One region of the Agrobacterium sp. NPDC090283 genome, then DNA from elsewhere that is predicted to be linked to it. Evidence: predicted binding sites of a transcription regulator. Region 1 holds the regulator's gene; each other region holds the start of a gene.
What was found. Region 1 encodes LexA, which represses DNA repair genes until DNA is damaged. Its sites were predicted from a motif close to TGTTCNNNNTGTGTTCNG; they were not measured.

Region 2: ACIQUH_RS06900 (ATP-dependent helicase) is a predicted target of LexA. The motif match lies at 1,149-1,166, and genes of this name have one in related genera.
Region 3: ACIQUH_RS24465 (PA0069 family radical SAM protein) is a predicted target of LexA. The motif match lies at 1,648-1,665, and genes of this name have one in related genera.

The regions. Positions count from the first base shown of each region.
Region 1 covers NZ_JBIVYG010000001.1:539,635-542,913, reverse strand. Annotated here, with positions in the region: gene ACIQUH_RS02695 (TRAP transporter small permease) at 1-55, shown strand, start outside; gene ACIQUH_RS02690 (TRAP transporter large permease subunit) at 52-1,311, shown strand; gene lexA (transcriptional repressor LexA) at 1,559-2,281, shown strand; gene ACIQUH_RS02680 (glutathione S-transferase family protein) at 2,721-3,279, shown strand, end outside.
Region 2 covers NZ_JBIVYG010000003.1:295,209-298,487, reverse strand. Annotated here, with positions in the region: gene ACIQUH_RS06910 (efflux RND transporter periplasmic adaptor subunit) at 1-456, opposite strand, end outside; gene ACIQUH_RS06905 (carboxymuconolactone decarboxylase family protein) at 696-1,106, shown strand; gene ACIQUH_RS06900 (ATP-dependent helicase) at 1,208-3,279, shown strand, end outside.
Region 3 covers NZ_JBIVYG010000022.1:65,786-69,064, forward strand. Annotated here, with positions in the region: gene ACIQUH_RS24455 (FAD-binding oxidoreductase) at 1-961, shown strand, start outside; gene ACIQUH_RS24460 (glycosyl transferase) at 974-1,492, opposite strand; gene ACIQUH_RS24465 (PA0069 family radical SAM protein) at 1,781-2,938, shown strand.

The DNA of each region.
Region 1 (3,279 bases):
CTCCGGCGGCTGGCATGCCCGCCCGCACGGCGCAACCGAGGAGATGCCGCTATGACCATCGTGATGATCATTGCATTTTGTATTCTCATGATGATTGCGGTTCCGGTCGGCTACGCCCTGATCATCTCTGCGGGTGTCGCCGTGCTGTGGAACGGTTACGTGCCGCTTTCGATCGTGGCGCAGCAGGTTTACGACCAGACGCAGTCTTTTCCGATGCTGGCGCTGCCGTTCTTCATGCTCGCCGGCACGCTGATGCTCGGCGGCAAACTCGGAACCCAGCTTCTGGAACTCGCCTCCAAGGCCATGCAGCGCTGGCGCGGCGGCCCGCTTTCCACGACGGTCATTTCTTCGGTCGTGTTCGGCGGCGTTTCCGGCTCGGCGGTCGCCAATGCGAGTGCGCTCGGTTCGGTGCTCATTCCATGGCAGAAACGCCAAGGCTACCCTGCCCCCCTCTGTGCGGCCAACAATGCCACCTCGGCGGTCATCGACGTGCTTATCCCACCGTCGATCCCGATGATCCTCTATTCGCTGGTCAGCGGTGTCAGCATCGCCAATCTGTTCATAGCCGGCATTCTGCCGGGCCTGCTCATGGCAGTGGGCTTCATCTTCGTCTGCTGGGCCATCGCTGTGCGGCGGGGCTATGCCGTGCGTGACGAAAGTATCCGCAAGCGCGATCTGGCGCTCCTTGCATTCCGCAGCCTGCCGGCAATCCTTCTGCCGATCCTGATCATCCTCGGCCTGCGCTTCGGCTTTGCAACGCCGACGGAAGTCGCCGTTCTTTCTGTCGTCTATTCGCTCGTGCTCAGCATCTTCTTTTATCGCGATCTGACGTGGAAACGTTTCTGCGACAATTTCGTCGAGGCGGGCTCGGCAACCGGCGTCGTCATGCTGGTCATCATGGGCAGTGCGGCGGTAGGCTGGGTCCTCACCTTCGATCAGGCTCCCCAGCATTTCGCCACCTGGGTGGCGGAGAATATCTCCAACCCGATCCTGATCATTCTCATGATGAACATCCTGATGCTGATCATCGGGATGCCGCTCGATCTGCCGCCGTCGATCCTGCTTCTCGGACCGATCTTCGTGCCGCTTGCGGATATGATCGGGCTCGACCGGGTGCAGCTCGGCATGATGATGGTCATCAATCTCGGTATCGGGCTCTATACGCCACCGATCGGCACCACGCTCTTCATCTCGTCCTCCATCGCCAGAGCGCCGCTCGGCGCGACGACGAGGGAATTGTGGCCGTTCTTCACCATGGCGATGCTGCTTCTCATCGCGGTCAGCTTCATTCCTGCGCTCACGATCTACTGACACTCAGCCCGCAGCAAAATGGCAACGGAAACCATCGGCCGATTCTCCCCGGCCGATGGTTTTGGCGTTCGAGACACCTCGCTTAAGTAATCAAATCCGCTTTGTTCACGGTTTCGACGATCAAATCACCATCTGCGATACACCCTTCACGAAATTTTAGGGGATTGCGGAACACATATGGAACATATAGTGTTCGTTCTGTATTTGTTTCGCGACTTCAACGACGATTCTCAAGGGTGTTTTCCTCATGCTCACGCGCAAACAGCAGGAATTGCTTCTCTTCATTCATGAAAGAATGAAAGAGTCCGGCGTGCCGCCCTCCTTCGATGAAATGAAGGACGCACTCGATCTTGCCTCCAAATCCGGCATCCACCGGCTCATCACCGCGCTCGAGGAGCGCGGCTTTATTCGCCGGCTACCTAACAGGGCACGAGCGCTGGAAGTGATCAAATTGCCGGAGGCCTACACGCCGGGTGCGAGGCCGCAGCGCGGCTTTTCGCCCAGCGTCATCGAAGGCAGCCTCGGCAAGCCGAAGACGCCGGAACCGGCCCCTGCCCCCAAGGCGCCAGCCAATGATCTCGGCGGCGCCGTCACCGTGCCGGTCATGGGCCGCATCGCCGCCGGCGTGCCGATTTCCGCCATCCAGAACAACACCCACGATGTGGCCGTGCCGGTCGACATGCTGGGTTCGGGCGAACATTATGCTCTTGAGGTCAAGGGCGACTCGATGATCGAGGCCGGCATTTTTGATGGCGATACCGTCATCATCCGCAACGGCAACACCGCCAATCCGGGCGATATCGTCGTCGCGCTGGTGGATGATGAAGAAGCGACCCTGAAGCGTTTCCGCCGCAAGGGAGCTTCCATCGCTCTGGAAGCGGCCAATCCCGCCTATGAGACCCGTATTTTCGGACCGGACCGGGTGAAAATCCAGGGCAAGCTGGTTGGGCTGATCCGCCGTTATCATTAATTGACGGCGCCTTTTTTTCGGTGGGAGCGTCATCGGGAAAGATGACGCTCCCTTTGAAGCATCGCGGTTTGCTTTCTGGAACAATGCGGCTTTGCCGAAGTAAAGAGAAATCGTCCAGCGGATCGGCGCGTCTTTTGTCATGAAGGATGGTTCCGGATTCATGCCAGATGTTTTCGTTGTGCTGCAGGAAAGGGCAAAGAGGCGGCTGGTTGAATTCAAGGAAATGAGCACCCTTCATCTCCTTGAGCGAGGATGCAGGTTGCAAATCGCGTCGCCATATGTCTCGCCGTCATCTCCAGGTGGTGACGTGGATGCGCCTCTTTTTCCCTGACCTCACCTTCCCATCCATCAATGCCGCTTATGGGAGCCATGGATTATTTGCAATATTCCAAGGCCCATCCGCCGTTATAGAAATGCGCGTCATATCGGGGAGCACGTCATGTACGATCTTTATATTGCCAACAAGAACTATTCCTCATGGTCGCTGCGGCCGTGGGTATTGATGCGCACGCTCGGCATCGCCTTCGATGAAAAACTCGTTCCCTTCGGCGAAGGCGTTTCCTTCTCCACCTTCTCTCCGACCGGCAAGGTACCCTGCCTTGTCGATGAGGGAGTGACGGTTTGGGAATCGCTGTCGATCGCCGAATATCTGGCGGAGCGACACCAGGGCGTCTGGGCGAGCGACAAGCAGGCAAGGGCCTGGTCTCGTTCGGCGGCGAGCGAAATGCATGCGGGCTTTTCTTCGCTGCGCAATCTATATCCCATGTCGGTCGGCATTCGCGTAAAACCGAAGGGTGGCGACACCGGGCTTGCGGCCGATATAAAGCGCATCGATGCGCTGTGGAGCGAAGGTCTCGCGAAATTCGGCGGGCCTTATCTTGCGGGCCAGAAATTCACGGCGGTCGATGCCTTCTTCTGCCCGGTGGCCTTTCGTTTCCAGAGCTATGGGGCGGAACTTTCGCCCGCGGCAAAAGCCTATTGCGACCGGCTGCTTGCCC
Region 2 (3,279 bases), on a different contig from region 1:
TTCGACGGCGCTGCGCAGCGTCACCTGTGCCTTGTCGCGCTCGATCACCTGCTCTTCATCGTCGAGCCGTGCCAGCACCTGCCCCTTCACGACACGTGCGCCGGATGACGTGCGGATTTCCGAAACCGTGCCGGAAGCCTGCGGCATGACGACGACCGACTGGATCGCCTCGCCATTGCCGATGGCGTTCAACCTGTCATTGACCGTGCCTTTCTTCACCGGGGCCGTCACCACCAGGGTGGCGTTGCCGTTGCGGCGCGCACCGCCGGCATTCTGCCCTGTGGACGCACCGGCGGTCGAACCGCCGGATGCGGCGACTTCGATCGCCCCGGCAGGCGTTTTGCCAAGCCCGATCGCGGCGAGCACATTGCGGGCTTCGGGCGAATAAAAGCCCCAGAGACAGAGCCCCGCTCCCACCACGGCAACACTGACACCCACCTGTTTCCAGACCCGCATATATTTCTCCGGTTGATCCGCGCAGCATAAAGCATTCCCGAAAACGTAGGTTCCGGGACAGATGCAGTATTCCCGCTTGGCGGGGGCAAGGCAACGCACAAAACCGTTCCTTACGTAATTGTAATTTGGGGGCAATTGCCATCCGCAGCAGCCAAACCACAATCGGGGCCACGCATTCCTGTCGCAAATATCCGCCAGTGGGCTAATCTGCCTCCAGGACGCCATAACCGGAGGAAGCCATGAGCACCGTGACGAAGACCGAAAACCCGGAAACCGATCCACGCGTCAAGGCGGTGTTCGATGATATCCGCGCCACCCGCAAATCGGATTTCATCAACAATATGTGGCTCTACCTCGCCTTCGATGCCGATCTGCTTGAAAAGACCTGGGGCGAGGTCAAGGCGGTGATGGCAACACCTTCGGCGCTCGATCCCGTGGTGAAGGAAATGCTGTATATCGCCGTTTCCGTCACCAATGGCTGCTCCTATTGCGCTCATTCCCACACGGCCGCCGCCAAAGCCAAGGGCATGACGACAGAGCAGCATGCCGATTTGCTGCGCGTCATCGCACTTGCCGCCAAGACAAACCAGCTTGCGGTGGCGCTGCAAGTGCCCGTTGACGCCGCTTTCGACGCCGACAGGCAGGCATGAAGCGAAAAAATGCCTTGGAATGGGCGTTTTGACAGTTGATACCGGAATAAAAGCAGAACACGGTTCTGGCCTTTATATCCCGAATCACTACATTGGGCCGCATGAGCAACAGTTTTGACGATATGCCGTTCTTCGATGAAGAACCCGTGGCGCCGCGCAGGGCGACGAATAGTGCCGGTGCAGAAAGCGGCGGCGGGCTTGGCATTGCCGCCCGCGCCATGGCGGCGCGCGATCAGACGCGTGCCGCGCCCGACTATCTTTCCGGCCTCAACCCGGAACAGCGCGATGCCGTGGAAACGCTTGACGGCGCCGTGCTCGTGCTCGCAGGCGCCGGCACCGGCAAGACCCGCGTTCTGACGACCCGCATCGCCCATATCCTCGCGACCGGCCGCGCCTATCCGAGCCAGATCCTTGCCGTGACCTTTACCAACAAGGCCGCCCGCGAGATGAAGGAACGTATCGGCGTTCTGGTCGGCGGCGCTGTCGAGGGCATGCCCTGGCTCGGCACCTTCCACTCCATCGGCGTCAAGCTGCTGCGCCGCCATGCCGAACTCGTCGGCCTGAAATCGGATTTCACCATTCTCGATACCGACGACGTGGTGCGGCTGATCAAGCAGCTCATTCAGGCCGAAGGTCTTGATGACAAGCGCTGGCCGGCAAAACAGTTCGCCGGCATGATCGACGGCTGGAAGAACAAAGGCCTGACGCCGCCGGATATTCCGGAGGGCGACAGCCGCGCCTTCGCCAATGGCAAGGGCCGCGAGCTTTACACCGCCTATCAGAACCGGCTGAAAACGCTGAATGCCTGCGACTTCGGCGATCTTCTGATGCACCCGATCAGCATCTTCCGCCGCCACACCGATATTCTGAAGGAATATCACCAGAAGTTCCGTTACATTCTGGTGGACGAATATCAGGACACCAATACGGCGCAATATATGTGGCTGAGGCTTCTCGCACAGCGCGCCAAGGGCGAGCCGCAGAACGTCTGCTGCGTGGGTGACGACGACCAGTCGATCTATGGCTGGCGCGGCGCGGAAGTGGACAATATCCTCCGCTTCGACAAGGATTTCCCCGGCGCCAAGGTCATCAAGCTCGAACGCAATTACCGCTCCACCGAACATATTCTCGGCGCGGCCGGCCATCTGATCGCCCATAATGAGGGCCGTCTCGGCAAGACACTGTTCACCGAACGCAGCAGCCCTGACGATGAAAAGGTTGTGGTGCATGCGGCCTGGGATTCGGAAGAGGAAGCCCGCGCGGTCGGCGAGGAAATCGAACAGCTTCAACGCAAGAACCACAAGCTGAACGACATGGCCATTCTCGTTCGCGCCTCCTTCCAGATGCGCGAATTCGAAGACCGATTCGTCACGCTCGGCCTCAATTACCGCGTCATCGGCGGCCCGCGCTTTTATGAGCGCCTCGAAATCCGCGACGCCATGGCCTATTTCCGGCTCGTCTGCCAGCCGGCCGACGATCTCGCCTTCGAGCGGATCGTCAATACGCCTAAGCGCGGCCTTGGCGATACGACGATCCGTAACCTGCACGATTACGCCCGCGCCCGCGATATTCCGATGCTGGCGGCAGCCGCCGATATCATCGAGACCGACGAACTGAAACCGAAGGCGCGCAAGGCGCTGTTCGATGTGGTACAGGATTTCCGCCGCTGGCAGGGCCTCTTGGAAAACACCGAACACACCACGCTTGCCGAGCAGATCCTCGACGAAAGCGGCTATACCGCCATGTGGCAGGCCGACAAGACGGCCGAGGCCCCCGGACGGCTGGAGAACCTCAAGGAACTCATCCGCTCGATGGAAGCCTTCGAGAGCATGCGCGGCTTCCTCGAGCATGTCGCCCTCGTCATGGATGCCGAGCAGAACGAAAATCTCGATGCCGTCTCGATCATGACGCTGCATTCCGCCAAGGGTCTGGAATTCGACACCGTCTTCCTGCCCGGCTGGGAAGAAGGCCTGTTCCCGCACCAGCGGGCGCTGGATGAAGGCGGTCGCTCCGGTCTGGAGGAAGAACGCCGCCTCGCTTATGTCGGCATCACCCGTGCGAAGAAGCTCTGCCATATCTGGTTCGTGTCTAACCGGCGCATTCACGGGCTGTGGCAATCCACCCTGCCCTCCCGTTTCCTCGATGAACTGCCGCCCGCCCATGTGGATGTCGC
Region 3 (3,279 bases), on a different contig from region 1:
CACGGCGGTGCTTGCCTATGGCAATATGCGTCAGCTCTGCCTCGGGCTGGAAGTCGTGCTGCCGACCGGCGAAATCTGGAACGGGCTGCGCCGGCTGAAAAAGGACAATACGGGTTACGATCTGCGCGATCTCTTCATCGGTTCCGAAGGCACGCTTGGCATCATCACCGGCGCCGTGCTGAAGCTCTTCCCGAAACCGCTCGGCCATCAGGTGGCCTTTGCCGGGCTTACCTCCACCGAAGACGCGCTGAAGCTGTTCGAGATGGCCTCCAACCTCTGCGGCACGGCGCTGACCGGTTTCGAGCTCATGCCGCGAATCGGTGTCGAATTCACCGCCCGGCATATTCCCGGCGTGCGCGATCCCCTGGAACAGCCGCATGACTGGTACGCGCTCATCGATATCTCCACCTCCGATTCGGCGGAGACGGCGGATAACATGATGCAATCGCTGCTGGAGCGCGGTTTTGAGGCCGGGCTGGTTCAGGATGCGGTGATCGCCACATCCGAAGCCCAGCGGCAGGCGCTCTGGCACATGCGCGAAAGCATGTCGGAGGCGCAGAAACCCGAAGGCGGCTCGATCAAGCACGATGTTTCCGTTCCGGTGTCAAAAATACCGGAATTCATGTCGACGGCGGAAAAGGCGGTTCTCGCCGCCATCCCCGGTGCCCGTGTCTGCGCCTTCGGACATCTGGGCGACGGCAATATTCATTACAATATTTCCCAGCCGGTGGGTGCCGACAAGGCCGAATTCATCGGCCGCTGGCGGGACATGAACGAGATCGTGCACGGCATCGTACTGTCGCTCGGCGGCTCGATTTCGGCCGAACATGGCATCGGGCAATTGAAGCGCGACGAACTGGCCGCCATCCGCCCCGGCATCGAAATGGAGCTGATGCGGCGCATCAAACACGCTTTCGACCCCGCCGGCATCATGAACCCCGGCAAGGTTCTGGCCGGATAAAGCGCCCCTGCGTTAAGCCGAGGCCCGCAGCGCCCAGGCGGGCACCATTTCCGCATTCAGCCGGCGCGGTTTCTGTGCGCCGACAAATTGCGTCAGGCTCATGCCCGATTTCGCAATCGACACGGCATGTTTCTTCGGCAGAAGATATCCATGCTCCAAGGGCGGAACGCGGCGCAGCACACGGCTGAAGACATTGCGACGATGATAGCGCGAGGGCGAAAAGCGGGCCGGCTGCGCGCAGATCGCCACATATTCGAGAATCTCGTCGATCCAGCCCGCCTGCGGGCGCGCGCCCGGTTCGATCAGAAGCAGCCAGCCGCCGCGTGCCGACTTCACGACGTCTTCAATGTCCCATTGCCCATAAAAACGGCAGCCGGCGGCATCGGCGACGCGCGACGATCCATCGCGCGAACCGTGATCGAGAATCACAACATCGCTTACAAGCCCTTCCACGGCCCCGGTGACAAGCGCAGACAATGTGTGCGCCAGTTCCGGCTCGTGATCCCGGCATTCCATTATGACTGTCAACATCTGCATAGCTCTAACGCATCGCACAATAAATTGCCACTGTGCTCATCGTGGTAAAATCCGCGGCTCTCCATGCCGCCGACCGCACAGTCTCCGGACGTGGCCGTGCCTATCGCGATCACGCATCCACCCCTGGAGAAGGAGTCGAATCTGAATTTTGTTCTTGTATTGTTCTCATTCCTGATGTAGGAATTTAATCATTCGGAAGGCGATTAAACGCCCGCCCGGATGGAAACGGTTTAGGGCGTCGAGCGTGCCTTGAAAGGTGTGCGGCGCTCCGAGAGCATCCAGATGAGAAACCATACGCTTGACGGGCAGGCTGCCTTCCAGCCGAGCCATATGCCTGACATTGCCAATGCGCTCGCCGATGCATCCGGCCTGCGCATCGAGATCGACCGCCGTCGTGGCCGGGGCGGCGGGCTGAACCCGGATGGGCGCTTCGAGACCTTGCAGCACGAGGTTTTCGACGATGGCTGGCAGACGCTCGAGGACATGCCGGAATTCCGCACCGAGGTGCAGGTGGAAAAGCCGCGCAGCATCATCACCCGCAATGAATCGCCCGACATCCCCTTCGACCGTTCCATCAATCCCTATCGCGGCTGCGAACATGGCTGCATCTATTGTTTCGCACGGCCCACCCACAGCTATATGGGCCTTTCGGCCGGGCTGGACTTCGAATCGAAGCTCTTCGCCAAGCCGGATGCGGCAAAGCTCCTGGAACGGGAGCTGGCGAAGCCGGGCTACAAGCCGCGGGTGATCGCCATCGGCACCAATACCGATCCCTATCAGCCGATCGAGCGCGAATGGCGCATCATGCGGCAGATACTGGAGGTGCTGGCCAAGGCCGATCACCCCGTTGCCATCGTCACCAAATCGGCGCTGATCAAGCGGGATATCGATATTCTGGCGCCCATGGCCAAAAAGGGGCTCGCCAAGGTCGGTATTTCCGTCACCACACTGGACCGGAAGCTCGCGCGCAACATGGAACCGCGCGCCGCCACGCCGGAAAAGCGGCTGGAGGCGGTGAAGGCCTTGACGGAGGCCGGCATTCCCGTGGCCGTGATGATGGCGCCTGTCATTCCGGCCCTCAACGATCATGAGATCGAACGCATTCTCGAGGCCGGCAAGGCAGCGGGCGCCACCGAAGCTTCCTACGTGCTGCTGCGCCTGCCGCTGGAGGTGAGCCCGCTGTTCCGCGACTGGCTGCTGCGCAACTATCCGGACCGTTACCGTCATGTCATGTCGCTGGTGCGCTCCATGCGCGACGGCAAGGATTACGACGCGGAATTCGGAAAACGCATGAAGGGCGCCGGCCCCTATGCCTGGCAGATCGGCAGGCGTTTCGAGATGGCGACCAAGCGGCTCGGCCTTATCCGCCGCGGCATTCACCTGCGCGACGATCTCTTCCTGCCGCCTGGCGATGCAGGCGTGCAATTGTCGCTGCTTTGAAAGCCCGACGCTGAGAGTGGCGCGGGATGATGAATGTCCCGGGATGAAGCCCGAGGATGACATCAGGCATGAAGGATAACAGGTCAGCAATCGAAGGCTCTCTCAGCCTTTAACAAACGGAATTCAAGACGATAGGAGCACCCCCTCATCTGGTTGCTCCCCACGAAATGCCCGGCGGGTTTTCCCTGGCCCGCCGGACATTGCCCCCGGAACCGCCGCCTCGCGTGCGATCATTTTTCCTCCGCCGCCCCGTTGGAGGATCAAAGGTCATGATGACCTGAGGGGCACGGTGAGCCACGCCCCTTGACCCCGGCTCATCCTGCCTGTCATCGCCCGCTTCC